Regions from separate parts of the Pseudomonas sp. EU05-FHT14B02 genome, predicted to be linked through region 2. Evidence: predicted binding sites of a transcription regulator. Region 2 holds the regulator's gene; the other holds the start of a gene.
The links. Region 2 encodes sigma-54, which starts transcription at its own class of promoters, with help from an activator protein. Its sites were predicted from a motif close to ANTGGCATNNANNTTGCTNT; they were not measured.
Positions count from the first base shown of each region.

Region 1: flgB (flagellar basal body rod protein FlgB) is a predicted target of sigma-54. The motif match lies at 4,037-4,056, and genes of this name have one in related genera.

Region 1 covers NZ_JBYTDD010000003.1:275,269-283,168, forward strand. The annotation lists gene AC3WTM_RS05025 (flagella synthesis protein FlgN) at 78-545, opposite strand; gene flgM (flagellar biosynthesis anti-sigma factor FlgM) at 594-920, opposite strand; gene flgA (flagellar basal body P-ring formation chaperone FlgA) at 1,088-1,846, opposite strand; gene AC3WTM_RS05040 (chemotaxis protein CheV) at 1,929-2,861, shown strand; gene cheR (protein-glutamate O-methyltransferase CheR) at 2,907-3,734, shown strand; gene flgB (flagellar basal body rod protein FlgB) at 4,099-4,506, shown strand; gene flgC (flagellar basal body rod protein FlgC) at 4,510-4,953, shown strand; gene flgD (flagellar hook assembly protein FlgD) at 4,969-5,691, shown strand; gene flgE (flagellar hook protein FlgE) at 5,723-7,054, shown strand; gene AC3WTM_RS05070 (ribonucleoside-diphosphate reductase subunit alpha) at 7,320-7,900, opposite strand, start outside.
Region 2 covers NZ_JBYTDD010000001.1:269,522-277,421, forward strand. The annotation lists gene AC3WTM_RS01225 (ATP-binding cassette domain-containing protein) at 1-323, opposite strand, end outside; gene AC3WTM_RS01230 (KpsF/GutQ family sugar-phosphate isomerase) at 599-1,573, shown strand; gene AC3WTM_RS01235 (KdsC family phosphatase) at 1,573-2,097, shown strand; gene lptC (LPS export ABC transporter periplasmic protein LptC) at 2,105-2,677, shown strand; gene lptA (lipopolysaccharide transport periplasmic protein LptA) at 2,664-3,212, shown strand; gene lptB (LPS export ABC transporter ATP-binding protein) at 3,212-3,937, shown strand; gene AC3WTM_RS01255 (RNA polymerase factor sigma-54) at 4,184-5,677, shown strand; gene hpf (ribosome hibernation-promoting factor, HPF/YfiA family) at 5,752-6,060, shown strand; gene ptsN (PTS IIA-like nitrogen regulatory protein PtsN) at 6,073-6,537, shown strand; gene rapZ (RNase adapter RapZ) at 6,540-7,397, shown strand; gene AC3WTM_RS01275 (HPr family phosphocarrier protein) at 7,413-7,688, shown strand; gene pmbA (metalloprotease PmbA) at 7,839-7,900, opposite strand, start outside.

The DNA of each region.
Region 1 (7,900 bases), on a different contig from region 2:
AGACAAAATTTGACTACGACTGGCTAGCAGTTTGCCAGTATGTTGCGCGTCTTGATAGAGCGGGGGCATTGACCGGCTCATGCCTGACTGAGCGGGCGCGGCTTGGCAAGCTTGGAGAATGTTCCGCTGGCATCGTAAAGCGCCGGGGTTTCACCGCCGTTGAGGATTTTCAGCTGGGTGGCTGTAGCGGCCTGTTGAGTGAGGATCGACTGGCCGTTGTTGGCGTTGATGGCCTTGCACTGAGCCAGGAGATCGGTCAGCACGTCACTTTGCGCCAGCAGCTGCTCGCCAATGCTCGACTGGCTGGCCAATTGCTCCAGACCGCCACGGTTGGTCGGCAGGTTGAGGCTGGCAAGGATTTCACTGCGCTTGCGGCCATGTTGTTCGAGCAAAACGACCAATGCCTGTTTCTGCGCCAGGATGTTCTCGAGCAATGGCATGTCGCGGCCATGCAATGCGAGGGATTCGGTCTGCAGTAACTCCAGCAGGTGTTGCGCTGGGGCAAAGTCGTCGGTGATCAGTTGCAGTAAATGAGTGTCGTGCATGGCTGGCCTTGGGTTTTAAGCGTCCAAAAGCCTGGCGCCGGCGGTGGCCTAGCGCTGGGCTTCGAAGTTGAGCAGTTTGCTGGCTACACGGTTGCTGTCGACTTTATAGCTGCCATCGGCAATCGCTGCTTTCAATTCGGCCACGCGGGCTTTGTCGACGGCAGGCTGATCGCGCAGCTGTTCAGTGACCTTCTGCAACTGTTGAGCCTCATCGCTGAGATGAACCGATTCCCCGCTTTTTACGGTACCGGCCTGTTCGGCCGCGGACTCCAGCGGCGCGGATTTGCCGGCCTCGGCACTTTCCTTGCTGGCGCTGGTACGTGTACTGCCCGTCAGGGACGAGGAGCTGTTCAAACGGCTGAAATCGATGACCATGATAAAAAACCTCTGGGAATTTGGACGCTTGCCATGGTTTCGGCCATTCCCTGGAAAACTTTAGGCTCATTTATCAATGAACCTTGCGCGCGTCAGCGCATGCCCTGCATGGAGCACAGTCTAGGGAACAGCTGCGGCAAGCGCCACATCCTGATGAACAGAGCGAATTACATGGACACTTCCACCTGCCCCGGCGCCATGACCTGCGCCTTGATGACTCGTTGGGAGTTGAGGTTTTTCACCCGGATCTGCTCGCTCAGGCTGCCGTTTGACAGGGCTTCGCCCGGCATGCGCACGCTGAGGGTACCGCTGCGGGCGGTTATCACCACCTGATCACCCTTGCGGATGACTTCGGCCTGTTCGATATACACCAGGGTAATCACCTGGTCGGCGACCATTGGTCGGGTCAGCCGCTGCCCGATCGCCTGATCGAGGGCGGTCAGGTAGCCCTGGCTGATGAGGCTGATATCGCGCTCGCGCAGGACCACATCCCCAGGCTCGACGATGGCGGCACGGCGCAGTGGCCGGGCGCTGGTCACGACATCGCGAAACAGGCGGACTTGAGCGGGTACGAACACCGTCCAGGGGGAAGCGCCCTCGCAGCGAACCTTGACCGTAACCCGTCCCAGCGGCTTGGGACTCTCGAGTGTTGCTGTCAATTCCCTGTCGCACATGGGCATGTGCATGCGCGGATCGAGCTGGTTGACCTGGATCTCGTAGCGACCCTCCGTTTGACTGGTCGCCAGATAGTCTTCTACGGTGAATTCAAGAAAGCCCTGAGTGACGCCGATAAGCATGTCAGGCAAGGTAACCGCGTCAGCAAGGGCAGGGCTGCCAGCGTTGAACAGGCAAACAGCCGCCAGCACGCCGAGCAATTTGCGGTAGGGTGTGGTCGGGCGTCGAAAAAATGTCGGTTTTGTGTTCATAACGATTAAAAAAGCAAGCGCCGTGCCGTTTAGTGATGAAGGCGCGTCGCAACAACACTTGGCGTTGGCGTAGGAGTCTGGCATGGCTGGTGTAATGGATTCGGTAAACCAGCGCACGCAACTGGTGGGGCAGAATCGCCTTGAGTTGTTGTTGTTCCGTCTCGACGGCCAGCAACTGTACGGGATCAACGTGTTCAAGGTTCGGGAGGTGCTGCAATGCCCCAAACTGACGCTGATGCCCAAATCCAGTCCTGTCGTGTGCGGCGTGGCGAACATCCGGGGGGCGACCATTCCGATCCTTGATCTGGCGATGGCGACTGGTTCCGGCGCGTTGAAAGACAAGAACAACCCTTTCGTGATCATCACGGAGTACAACACCAAGACCCAGGGTTTCCTGGTCCGCTCGGTGGAACGCATCGTCAACATGAACTGGGAAGAGATCCATCCGCCGCCCAAGGGCACCGGGCGCGATCACTACCTGACGGCGGTGACGCGGGTCGACAATCAGTTGGTCGAAATCATCGACGTCGAGAAGGTGCTGGCGGAAGTGGCGCCGACGCCGGAAGCGATTTCCGTGGGTGTGGTGGATGTCGAAACCCAGCATAAGGCGCTTTCGTTGCGCGTGCTGACGGTCGACGACTCGTCGGTGGCGCGCAAGCAGGTCACGCGCTGCCTGCAAACGGTCGGCGTCGAAGTGGTGGCGTTGAACGACGGTCGGCAAGCGTTGGACTACCTGCGCAAACTGGTCGACGAGGGCAAGAAGCCGGAAGAAGAGTTCCTGATGATGATCTCCGACATCGAGATGCCGGAGATGGACGGGTACACCCTGACGGCGGAAATCCGCAACGACCCGCGCATGCAAAAGCTTCATATCATCCTGCATACTTCATTGTCGGGGGTATTCAATCAGGCGATGGTCAAGAAGGTCGGTGCCGATGACTTCCTGGCCAAGTTCCGTCCTGATGACCTGGCATCCCGGGTAGTCGACCGGATCAAAGCAGCAGATATCAGCTAGGGGTTCGCACCCCTGGCAGTCAACACGATTTAAGAGGCGGCATCATTGTCTACGGGTAATTTGGATTTCGAACAGTTCCGGGTGTTCCTGGAAAAAGCCTGTGGCATTTTGCTCGGTGAAAACAAGCAGTACCTGGTCTCCAGCCGTCTCAACAAACTGATGGAACAGCAAGGCATCAAGTCTTTGGGGGAACTGGTTCAGCGCATGCAGACCCAGCCGCGCAGCGGTTTGCGCGAGCAGGTGGTGGATGCCATGACCACTAACGAAACTTTGTGGTTTCGTGACACCTACCCGTTTGAAGTCTTGAAGAACAAGGTACTGCCCGAAGCAATTAAGGCCAGTCCCGGTCAGCGCCTGCGCATCTGGTCGGCAGCATGCTCGTCGGGCCAGGAACCGTATTCACTGTCGATGTCCATCGACGAGTTCGAGCGGGTCAACTTGGGCCAGTTGAGGATGGGTGTACAGATTGTTGCCACCGACCTGTCCGGTACCATGCTGAACAACTGCAAGACCGGCGAGTACGACAGCCTGGCCATCGGCCGCGGCCTGTCGCCTGAGCGCCTGCAGCGTTATTTTGACCCGAAAGGGCCGGGGCGCTGGGCGATCAAGGCGCCGATCAAGAGCCGGGTGGAATTCCGTTCCTTCAACCTGCTGGACAGCTACGCGAGCCTGGGCAAGTTCGACATCGTGTTTTGCCGCAATGTGTTGATCTACTTCTCCGCTGAAGTGAAGAAGGACATCCTGTTGCGTATCCACAGTACATTGAAGCCGGGGGGGTACCTGTTCCTCGGTGCTTCCGAAGCGCTGAACGGTTTGCCGGATCATTACCAGATGGTCCAGTGCAGCCCGGGGATCATTTACCAGGCGAAGTGAATTTGCCGGCGTCATTGAAAACGGGAGTCCTCATGGGCTCCCTTTTTTATGCCTGCCGATTTCTTGCAAACGCTGCTGGCCCCTGTGGGAGCGAGCTTGCTCGCGATGGCGGTGGTTCAGTCGACTTCGACGTTGAATGTCAGTCTGCAATCGCGAGCAAGCTCGCTCCCACAGGAGATAGATGTGTCCCTGTAAGCGGGGGCAGCGGCAGAAAAGCGGCATGTGGCGGAAAACCGTTGCCGCTTTTCTGGCATTGCCGTGTTGCCATGGCCTGCAAGGCCCCGGTTTTCGGGGTTTTTTGAATTGGCATGGGGCTTGCTAAGTTGATTCTACGAAAAATCAGGTCACCCGAAGGTTTCCCGACATGAGCATCAGCTTCGATAAAACGCTCGGTATCCACGAACAGGCCCTGGGCTTCAGAGCCCAGCGTGCCGAAGTCCTGGCCAACAACATCGCCAATGCCGATACCCCGAACTACAAGGCTCGGGACCTGGACTTCTCGAAAGTGCTCGCCGAGCAGAACGAGAAAACCAAAAGCGGCACTTTCGCCTTGAACATGACCAACAGCCGTCATATCGAGGCTGAAGGCCTGGGCAATGGCGACGAGTCGTTGCTGTATCGCACGCCGATGCAACCGTCGATTGACCAGAACACCGTGGACGCCCAGCTTGAGCAGTCGAACTACGCGGAAAACGCGATCGGCTTCCAGGCCAGCTTCACCCTGCTCAACAGCAAATTCAAAGGGCTGGTGTCAGCCCTGCGCGGAGAGTAAGCCATGTCTCTATCCAGTGTTTTCAACATTGCCGGTAGCGGCATGAGTGCGCAGACCACGCGTTTGAACACCGTCGCTTCGAACATCGCCAACGCCGAAACGGTCTCGTCGAGCATCGACCAGACCTACCGTGCGCGTCACCCGGTATTCGCCACCATGTTCCAGGGCGGGCAGAGCGGCGGCAGCAATTCGCTGTTCCAGAGCCAGGACGCCGCCGGTCAGGGTGTTCAGGTGCTGGGTGTGGTCGAAGACCAGAGCAATCTTGACGCGCGCTACGAGCCGAACCATCCGGCGGCCGATGCCAAGGGTTACGTCTACTATCCGAACGTCAACGTGGTGGAGGAAATGGCTGACATGATTTCCGCAAGCCGTTCGTTCCAGACCAACGCCGAAATGATGAACACCGCAAAAACCATGATGCAGAAGGTCCTGACCCTCGGTCAGTGATAAGGGGCGACTCAGATGAGTGTTACCGATTCCACCAGTGGTTTGAGCCTCAACGATATCCTGGCCAACTCCTCGATCAAGACCAGCACCACGACTGACGGCCTCGCGTCGGCAACCGGCAGCGCCACGGGCAACAAGGCCCTGGGCAAGGATGCATTCCTGAAATTGCTGGTTACGCAGTTGAAAAACCAGAATCCGCTGGAACCCCAGGACAACGGTGAATTCGTGGCCCAGCTGGCGCAATTCAGCAGCCTGGAAGGCATCACCACGCTCAACGATACGGTGACCGGCCTGGCCAACAACTACAACTCGTCCCAGGCCTTGCAGGCGTCGTCGCTGGTGGGGCGTTCGGTCATCGCTCCAGGCGACAAGGCGGTGGTCGATACCACCAAGAGCCTCAGCGGCACGGTGGTCGTTCCGTCTTCGGTGGCGTCTGCCACCCTGAAGATCACCGACGCAGCCGGCAAGACAGTGCGTACCATCGACCTCGGTTCGCAGAAGGCCGGCAACGCCAGCTTCATCTGGGACGGCAAGAACGATGCGGGTGAGACCGTACCTGCAGGCACCTATACCTTCGGCGCCACGACCACGATCGATGGTCAGTCCGTTGCGTTGATCACCAACCTGCCAGCGACCGTCAACAGCGTGACCATCAGCCAGACCGGCGGTGAGTTGATGCTCAATCTGGCCGGGCTGGGCAGTGTTGCTCTGTCCAAAGTACAAACCATTGGTATGTAGAGCCGACTAACACGGCATAAAGGAGTGGATGATGTCTTTTAATATCGGCCTTAGCGGTCTCTATGCAGCCAACAAACAACTGGACGTGACCGGTAACAACATCGCCAACGTCGCGACCACCGGTTTCAAATCGTCCCGTGCAGAATTCGAAGACGTGTACTCGGCGACCCGCCTGGGCACCGGCAGCAAGACCGTCGGCAACGGCGTGCGCCTGGCCAACGTTTCCCAGCAGTTCGGCCAGGGTGACGTGAGCAACACCGGCAACGTGCTCGATATGGGTATCCAGGGCAACGGCTTCTTTGTCCTGAGCAACAACGGCTCGCTGACCTATACCCGTGCCGGTACGTTCAAGACCGACAAGGAAGGCTACGTCACCAACAGCGACGGTACTGCCCGCCTGCAAGGATACGGGGTGGACTCCAACGGCAAGATCGTCAACGGCGTGCTGACGGACCTGCGGATCGACACGTCCAACCTGGCACCGAAGTCCACCAGCACCGTGTCGTCGACGATCAACCTGAACTCGACGTCGGCAGTGATCGACCAGACGGTTGCGGCGAACAAGTTCAATCCGTCCAAGACCGAGACCTTTACCAAGTCGTTCAGTACCCCGATCTACGATACACAGGGTAACCAGCACACCATGGATCAATACATGGTCAAGACTGGAGCGAACACGTGGGACACCTACACACTGATCGATGGCCGCAATCCGGATGGCAGTGATCCTACTGTTACCGCGCCGGTTGCTTCGACCATGTCGTTCGATTCCACCGGCAAACTGACTTCGGTCAGCACACCAGTGACGCCTCCAACCACGCCACCGACTTCGGTGATCAGCAGTGACCTGAAAATCACCAACTGGACCCCGGGCAGTGTCACCAATGGCGTCTGGACAGCCAACGGTGCCGCAGCCGATCCAGCAGGGTTGACCATCGCCATGGCCAGCACTACCCAGTTCAATGCTGACACTGCGCGCTCTATTCCGGCGCAGAACGGTTATGCCACGGGCCAGATCACCAACCTGACCATCGACGGCAGCGGTGTGCTGCTGGCCAACTTCAGTAACAACCAGACCAAGCCGATCGGCCAGATTTCCCTGGCCAGCTTCACCAACGAGCAAGGCCTGCAGCCAGTAGGCGGCACCAGCTGGAAAGAAACCTACGCGTCGGGTATCCCGGGCTACGATGCGCCGGAGACCGGCACCCTGGGTTCGATCGTTTCCAACTCCCTGGAAGAGTCCAATGTCAATCTGACCAACGAACTGGTCGACCTGATCAAGGCGCAGAGCAACTACCAGGCGAATGCCAAGACCATCTCCACCCAGAGCACGATCATGCAGACCATCATTCAGATGACTTGATGCCGGTTGGCTGAACGTGCTGCACAAGGAGCCCTTCGCAAGAGGGGCTTTTTTGTGCTCGCCGAAAGTCTGTAGGAGCAGCCGGTCGACGCTCTATTGCTCGCGATGGTCTTGAGAACGACGCGTGTATTCAGGATGAACCCGTTATCGTTTACGACCATTGCGAGCAAGCTCGCTCCTACAGGCAGGCAAAAGAAAACCCCCGACCCGCCAGAGGCTGATCGGGGGTTTCGAGCAAGCACCTTTGGGTGCTTGCTGGCTCAGCTTATTGGCAAGCTTCGCAATCCGGCTCGTCGATGGCGCAAGCCTTTGGCACTGGAGCGGGACCTGCAGGCGCCGCCAGAACCGAGTCGTCACCGTGGTTGCCGCCGCTGGAAACCGCGTTCAGCTTGCCGGTGTTGATAGTCGACTTCTCGGTGCTGGTCGCAGCCAGGGCACGGAGGTAGTAAGTGGTTTTCAGGCCACGGTACCAGGCCATGCGGTAGGTCACGTCCAGTTTCTTGCCCGAAGCGCCAGCGATGTACAGGTTCAGCGACTGAGCCTGGTCGATCCACTTCTGACGACGGCTGGCGGCGTCAACGATCCACTTGGTGTCCACTTCGAAGGCAGTCGCGTAGAGCTCTTTGAGTTCTTGTGGGATGCGCTCGATCTGCTGCACCGAACCGTCGTAGTACTTCAGGTCGTTGATCATGACCGAGTCCCACAGACCGCGAGCCTTCAGGTCGCGAACCAGGTACGGGTTGATCACGGTGAATTCGCCCGACAGGTTCGACTTCACATACAGGTTCTGGTAGGTCGGCTCGATCGACTGCGATACGCCAGTAATGTTGGCGATGGTTGCGGTAG
Region 2 (7,900 bases):
AAAGCGACGTTCTCGAAGACATCGAGGTCGGTAAACAGTGCGCCGCTCTGAAAAAGCACGCCCATATGCTTGCGCGCATCGAACAGGTCGCTGCGCGACAGTTTTGGCAGGTTCTGACCGTTGACCCAGACTTCGCCCTTGGTGGGCCGCAACTGGGCGCCCATCAGACGCAAGAGCGTGGTCTTGCCACACCCGGAAGGCCCCATGATGCCGGTGACCTTGCCGCGCGGGATACGGATATCGACATTATTGAAAATGCTGCGCGCACCGCGCTTGAAGGACAGTCCCTTCAACTCGACCGCGTAGGCGTTATCGGCACTCATCTAAACTCCTTGCGATGCAGCCTCTCACTCGGACGCCTGGCTTTCTGACAAAAGCACATACCTCCCGGGCAGGCCGAACTGGCGGCGAACTATATCACTGCAACGGCTGCGCGCCCAAGGCCAAAGCCAGGTCATGTTCAACTGCATGACAGGTTGAAGGCCCCGTTTAGAAGGTTTCCGGCAACAAGGATGGCAATGCGCGACGAACTAGCGTGAGGGATTCGATCATAACCGTTATAATCGCCGCCTTTTCATCAGGCTATACGATTTCTGACATGAGCCAATCCAGCGACCTGATTCAATCTGCACAACGCACCATCCGCCTCGAGGTAGAAGCCGTGCAAGGCCTGCTACCCCATATCGACGCAGATTTCGTACGCGCTTGCGAGATGATTCTGGCCAGCAAAGGCCGCGTGGTTGTGGTCGGCATGGGCAAATCGGGACACATCGGCAACAAGATTGCCGCGACCTTGGCCAGCACCGGCACCACGGCGTTTTTTGTGCACCCGGCTGAAGCCAGCCACGGCGACATGGGCATGATTACCCGCGACGACATCATTCTGGCGCTCTCGAATTCCGGCTCCACCAATGAAATCGTGACCCTGCTGCCACTGATCAAGCGCCTGGGCATTCAGTTGATCAGCGTGACCGGCAAGCCTGACTCGCCGCTAGCCAAGGCCGCCGAGGTCAACCTGAATGTTCACGTCGAGCACGAAGCCTGTCCGTTGAACCTGGCCCCCACCTCGTCGACCACCGCCGCCCTGGTCATGGGCGACGCCTTGGCAGTCGCGCTGCTGGAAGCCCGTGGCTTTACCGCCGAAGACTTCGCCTTTTCCCATCCAGGCGGCGCCCTGGGCCGACGCCTGCTGCTGAAAGTGGAAAATGTCATGCACGCCGGGCAAGAGTTACCGCAAGTACAACGCGGCACCTTGCTGAAGGATGCGCTAATGGAAATGACCCGCAAAGGCCTGGGCATGACCGTGATCCTGGAAGCCGACGGAAAGCTGGCCGGAATCTTTACTGACGGTGACTTGCGTCGCACGCTGGACCGTAGCATCGACATCCATAGCGCTACCATCGATCAGGTCATGACAGCACACGGCAAGACTGCCCGCGCCGAGATGCTCGCCGCCGAAGCGCTGAAAATCATGGAAGACCATAAAATCAACGCGCTGGTTGTAGTCGACAGTGAAGACCGCCCGGTCGGCGCCTTGAACATGCACGACTTGCTGCGTGCAGGAGTAATGTAATGAGTGCGGACCTGCTGCAACGCGGCAAACAGATCAAGCTGGCGGTGTTCGATGTCGATGGCGTGCTGACCGATGGGCGCCTGTATTTCCTCGAAGACGGCAGCGAGTTCAAGACATTCAACACCCTCGACGGCCAGGGCATCAAGATGCTGATGGCCGCCGGCGTGCAGACCGCCATCATCAGTGGCCGCAAGACCCCGGTGGTCGAGCGACGAGCCAAAAACCTCGGTATCCCGCACCTCTATCAGGGTCGCGAGGATAAACTGGTGGTACTCGACGAACTGCTGGCCCAACTCAACCTGAGCTATGAACAGGTGGCCTACCTCGGCGACGACCTGCCGGACCTGCCGGTGATTCGCCGCGTCGGCCTGGGCATGGCGGTGGCCAATGCCGCCAGCTTCGTGCGTGAACACGCCCACGGCATCACCCTCGCCCGTGGCGGCGAAGGTGCCGCTCGCGAATTCTGCGAATTGATCCTGCGCGCCCAGGACCGCCTCGACGCGGCCAATGCGGCGTACCTGTGAGCCCACTATGCTGAGCAAAAAATTTCGCAACACCCTGATGTTCAGTTGCATCGCGGCGATATTCGCTGCGGTTGGATACTGGAACATCAGCCCGGAACGTTTCCTCGACAAGCCGGTAACGCCGGTCGATGAAAGCGCGATCGACTATTACGCCATCAACGCCCACAGCGTGCAGTACCTGCCCGACGGCAAGCTGCAATATGATCTGGTGTCCGACAAGGTCGAGCACGTGAAATCGACCGAGGTGACATTACTGACCAACCCCGACCTGAATGTGTTCCGCGGCACTGAATTCCCGTGGCATGTCCAGAGCCTGCGCGGCGAGGTCAACCCTGATGGCACACAGGTCGAACTGATCGATGACGTGCGCATCACGCGCTTCGACGAAAAAAACCGTAGAACCCTGATCACCAGCACACGCATGACCGTGTTCCCGCAGCAGCAATATGCGCAGACCGAGCAAGACGTTAGAATCGACGGCGCTGGCGGTGTATCGACTGGCAAGGGAATGAAAGCGTATTTGAAAGAAAGCAGGATACACCTGCTATCGAACGTAAGAGGACAGTATGAGGCTCGTTAAAACCCTCCCGATTTTGCTCAGTCTGGGCGCAGCACTGGGAAGCGTGAGCGCCTGGGCTCTGCCGGAAGACCAACAGCAGCCTATCCGTATTCAGGCCGACGATGCCCAACTGGACGACAAGCAAGGTATTGCTACCTATAAGGGTGACGTGATCATCACCCAAGGCTCGATGAAGGTGACAGGCAACACCGTTACCATCACCCGCACCCCGGCTGGCGACATTGACGTCGTGACCTCGGTGGGCAACCTGGCGTACTTCGAGCAATTGCAAACGGCTGGCGATACCAAGCCTGTCCAGGGTTGGGGCGTGACGATCCAGTATCACGCTTCGCAAAATCGCGTCGTCCTGATCGACAAGGCCAAAGTTGTCGACAAGGACAACAACGTCACCCAAGGCGAGAAAATTGTCTACGACACGGACAAGAAACTCGCCAGCGCCGGTCGCGCCACAGGCAGCAAGATCACCGAAGCGCGTCCGCGCATCGACATGGTGATCCAGCCGAAGAAGAAAACCGACGAGAAAAAGGCCCAGTAATGGCAACTCTGAAAGCTCAGCATCTGGCCAAGAGCTACAAGAGCCGCCAGGTCGTGCGTGATGTCAGCCTGTCCATCGACAGCGGCCAGATCGTCGGCCTGCTTGGTCCGAACGGCGCCGGCAAGACCACCTGTTTCTACATGATTGTCGGCCTGGTACAAGCCGACCAGGGCCGCGTCCTGATCGATGACTTGGACGTCAGCCACCAACCGATGCACGGCCGCGCAAAGGCTGGTATCGGCTACTTGCCGCAAGAAGCATCGATCTTCCGCAAACTGTCGGTGGCCGACAACATCATGGCCATCCTCGAGACCCGCAAGGAACTCGACAAGGCCGGTCGTCGCAAGGAACTGGAAAGCCTGCTGCAGGAATTCCACATCAGCCACATCCGCGACAACCTGGGCATGAGCCTGTCCGGTGGTGAGCGCCGTCGCGTGGAAATAGCCCGCGCCCTGGCCACCAATCCGAAATTCATCCTCCTCGACGAGCCCTTCGCCGGCGTGGACCCGATTTCGGTCGGCGACATCAAGCAGATCATTCACCACCTCAAGGCCAAGGGCATTGGCGTGCTGATCACGGACCACAACGTTCGTGAAACCCTGGATATCTGTGAAACCGCCTATATCGTCAATGACGGCCAACTGATTGCCGAAGGCGACGCTGAGACCATCCTGGCCAACGACCTGGTCAAGGAAGTGTATCTGGGCCATGAGTTCCGCCTGTAAGCGCTGAGCCGTGCCCAGGCCGTTGCCCGGGCACCTGACCAGCCACTCACCAGCGCCTCCGTGCCGACAAGCGTCATCAGCCCTCGACAAGGGCAGCGCAGCAATACAGCTTTATAGTTTTTTATTGTTACAGCGCTCTAGGCAAACCCTTTAGTTTCAGGCATATAATTTGCTTAAGTTTGGCGCCCCGGCGCCCTGTAGTGGATGGCGCATGTGCGCCGGCGAATAAGGTGTTAAGCCCCTGCCATGAAACCATCGCTAGTCTTGAGAATGGGCCAGCAGCTGACGATGACACCGCAGCTGCAACAGGCCATCCGCCTGCTCCAATTGTCGACCCTGGACCTGCAACAGGAAATCCAGGAGGCCCTGGAGTCCAATCCGATGCTCGAACGCCAGGAAGAAGGCGACGACTTCGACAATTCCGACCCCCTGGCCGACAACGCCGAACAAAAGCCCAACAGCGACATCCAGGAGCCCTCCTACCAGGAAAGCGCCCCGACGGTAGATAACCTCGATGAGGGAGACTGGAACGAGCGTATCCCCAACGAACTCCCCGTCGATACCGCGTGGGAAGACGTTTACCAGACCAGCGCCAGCAGCCTGCCCAGCAATGATGATGACGAGTGGGACTTCACCACCCGCACCTCGGCCGGCGAAAGCCTGCAGAGCCACTTGCTGTGGCAACTGAATCTGGCCCCGATGTCCGACACCGATCGCCTGATCGCCGTGACCCTGATCGATTGCATCAACAATCAGGGCTACCTGGACGAAACCCTCGAGGAAATCCTCGAAGCGTTCGACCCGGAACTGGACATCGAACTGGACGAAATCGAAGCCGTCCTGCACCGCATCCAGCAATTCGAGCCCGCCGGCATCGGCGCCCGCAACCTGGGCGAATGCCTGCTGCTGCAATTGCGCCAGCTGCCTGCCAAAACCCCTTGGCTGGCCGAGGCCAAGCGCCTGGTTACCGATTACATCGACCTGCTTGGCAGCCGCGACTACAGCCAGTTGATGCGTCGCATGAAGCTCAAGGAAGATGAGCTGCGCCAGGTCATCGAGTTGGTCCAGACCCTCAACCCGCGCCCGGGCTCGCAGATCGAGTCCACCGAAGCCGAGTACGTCGTCCCTGACGTCATCGTACGCAAGGACAACGAGCGCTGGCTCGTGGAGCTCAATCAGGAGTCGGTGCCACGGCTGCGGGTCAATGCCCAGTACGCCGGTTTCGTGCGCCGCGCCGACACCAGCGCCGACAATACCTTCATGCGCAATCAGTTGCAGGAGGCCCGCTGGTTCATCAAGAGCCTGCAAAGCCGCAATGAAACCCTGATGAAGGTTGCCACCCAGATCGTCGAGCATCAGCGCGGCTTTCTGGAGTACGGCGACGAAGCCATGAAGCCGCTGGTCCTGCATGACATCGCCGAAGCGGTCGGCATGCACGAGTCGACGATTTCACGGGTGACCACCCAGAAGTTCATGCACACCCCCCGGGGCATTTATGAACTGAAGTACTTTTTTTCCAGTCACGTAAGCACCTCCGAAGGCGGCGAATGCTCGTCCACGGCGATCCGGGCGATCATCAAAAAACTGGTTGCAGCGGAAAATCAGAAAAAGCCGTTGAGTGACAGCAAGATCGCTGGTTTACTGGAGGCACAAGGCATTCAGGTGGCTCGCCGCACCGTCGCCAAGTACCGCGAATCCCTCGGGATCGCGCCTTCGAGCGAACGCAAGCGGTTGATGTAGGGCCACGCCACAGCGTTCCAGTGGTAGATCATCTGATCTACCGCTTTATGCACTGGCAACGAAGGAGAAGCTGTATGCAAGTCAACATCAGTGGACACCAACTGGAAGTGACCGAACCTCTTCGCACCTACATCGGCGAAAAACTCGAACGATTGGAGCGACATTTCGACAAGATCACTAATGTGCAGGTCACGATGACCGTCGAAAAACTGAAGCAGAAAATCGAAGCCACGCTGCATATTCCCGGGAATGAAGTGGTCGCCAACGCGGAACATACCGATATGTATGCCGCGATCGACGCACTCACCGACAAGCTGGATAAACAACTCAAAAAGCATAAGGAAAAGACCCAGAGCCTCCTCCAGGGCGCAACCGGTCGTTAACACCCCCAACCCATGATCCGACTTGAAAGTATCCTGACCCCCGGCCGTTCCCTGGTGAACGTGCCGGGAGGCAGTAAAAAGAAAGCCCTCGAACAAATTGCCAATCTTATCGCCCGCGAAGTGCCGGCCCTGGAGATGCAAGATGTCTTCGAGGCGCTGATCGCCCGTGAAAAACTCGGCTCCACCGGGTTTGGCAATGGCATCGCTATTCCACATTGCCGTCTCAAGGGCTGTATTTCGCCCATCAGTGCATTGATGCACCTGGACGCCCCTATCGATTTCGACGCCATCGACGGCGCGCCGGTTGACCTGCTCTTCGTGCTGCTGGTCCCGGAAGCCGCCACCGATGCGCACCTTGAGCTGCTGCGACAGATCGCCAGCATGCTCGACCGCAAGGAAGTTCGCGAAAAGCTGCGTAGTGCTGCAAGCAACGAAGCCTTGTATCAGGTTGTCCTGGACGAGCAAAACGGTCAGTAATCATGCGTTTGATCATCGTCAGTGGCCGTTCCGGCTCAGGTAAAAGTACCGCCCTCGACGTCCTTGAGGACAGCGGCTACTACTGCATCGACAACCTGCCAGCCGGTCTGCTGCCGGAGCTGGCCGAACGCGCCCTGGTTCATACCGAGATGCTGCAGCCGCTGGTCGCTGTTTCCATTGACGCGCGCAACCTGCCCAGCCACCTGTCACGCTTCCCCGACCTGCTCGAGGAAGTCCGTGCCCGCCACATCCAGTGCGATGTGCTGTACCTGGACGCAGACGAAGAAACCCTGCTCAAGCGTTTCTCGGAAACCCGCCGACGTCACCCCCTGACCAATGCCAACCGCTCGCTGGCCGAAGCCATCAACGTTGAGAGCGTCCTGCTCGGGCCTATTGCCGACCTTGCCGATCTCAAGATCAACACCACCAGCCTGAACCTTTATCAACTGCGCGATGCCATCAAACTGCGTCTGTTGAATCAGCCGGAGCCGGGGACTGCGTTCCTGGTGGAATCCTTCGGCTTCAAGCGCGGAATGCCGGTGGACGCCGACCTGGTGTTCGATGTGCGCTGCCTGCCCAACCCTTACTGGAAACCGGAGTTGCGCGAGCAGTCCGGGCTCGATCAACCGGTTGCGGAATACCTGGCGGCTCAGCCGGATGTCGAAGAGATGTTCCAGGACATTTCCACATACCTGCTAAAGTGGCTGCCACGCTTTGCCGCCAGCAACCGCGCCTACGTCACCATTGCCATTGGCTGCACGGGCGGACATCACCGTTCCGTCTACCTGACCGAGCGTCTGGGGCAAACGCTGCAACAATCCCTGAAGAACGTCCAGGTCCGCCACCGCGACCTCAGCTAAAGGATTCACATCGCGATGCCTGCTCTGGAAATCGAAATCATCAATAAACTGGGTTTGCATGCCCGGGCATCCGCAAAATTCGTTGGTGTCGCCGGGCAATTCAAGGATTGCACGATCCGTGTGGGACGCACGCCAGAATCCACCGTCGATGGAAAAAGCATCATGGCCATGATGATGCTCGCCGCGGGCAAGGGCACAAAAATCCATCTGAGCACGGAAGGCGAGCAGGAACAGGAAGCGATGGATGCACTGGTGGCCTTGATCAACAATTACTTCGACGAAGGCGAGTAAACGCCGCAGCTTTGTGGCGAGCGTCGCATCCATCACCTTCATCAAGCAAAACAGCGCTCTTGTTTCTGTGTTTCCCGGGATTGCGTGAAGAACCATAAAAAAGGCGCGCCACTCATTGGGTGGCGCGCCTTTTTTGTATCACGGGAAGGATTAACTGCCCGCTACGGTCATCCGCTCGATCAGCACCGAACCGGTGCGGATGTTGCTGCGAA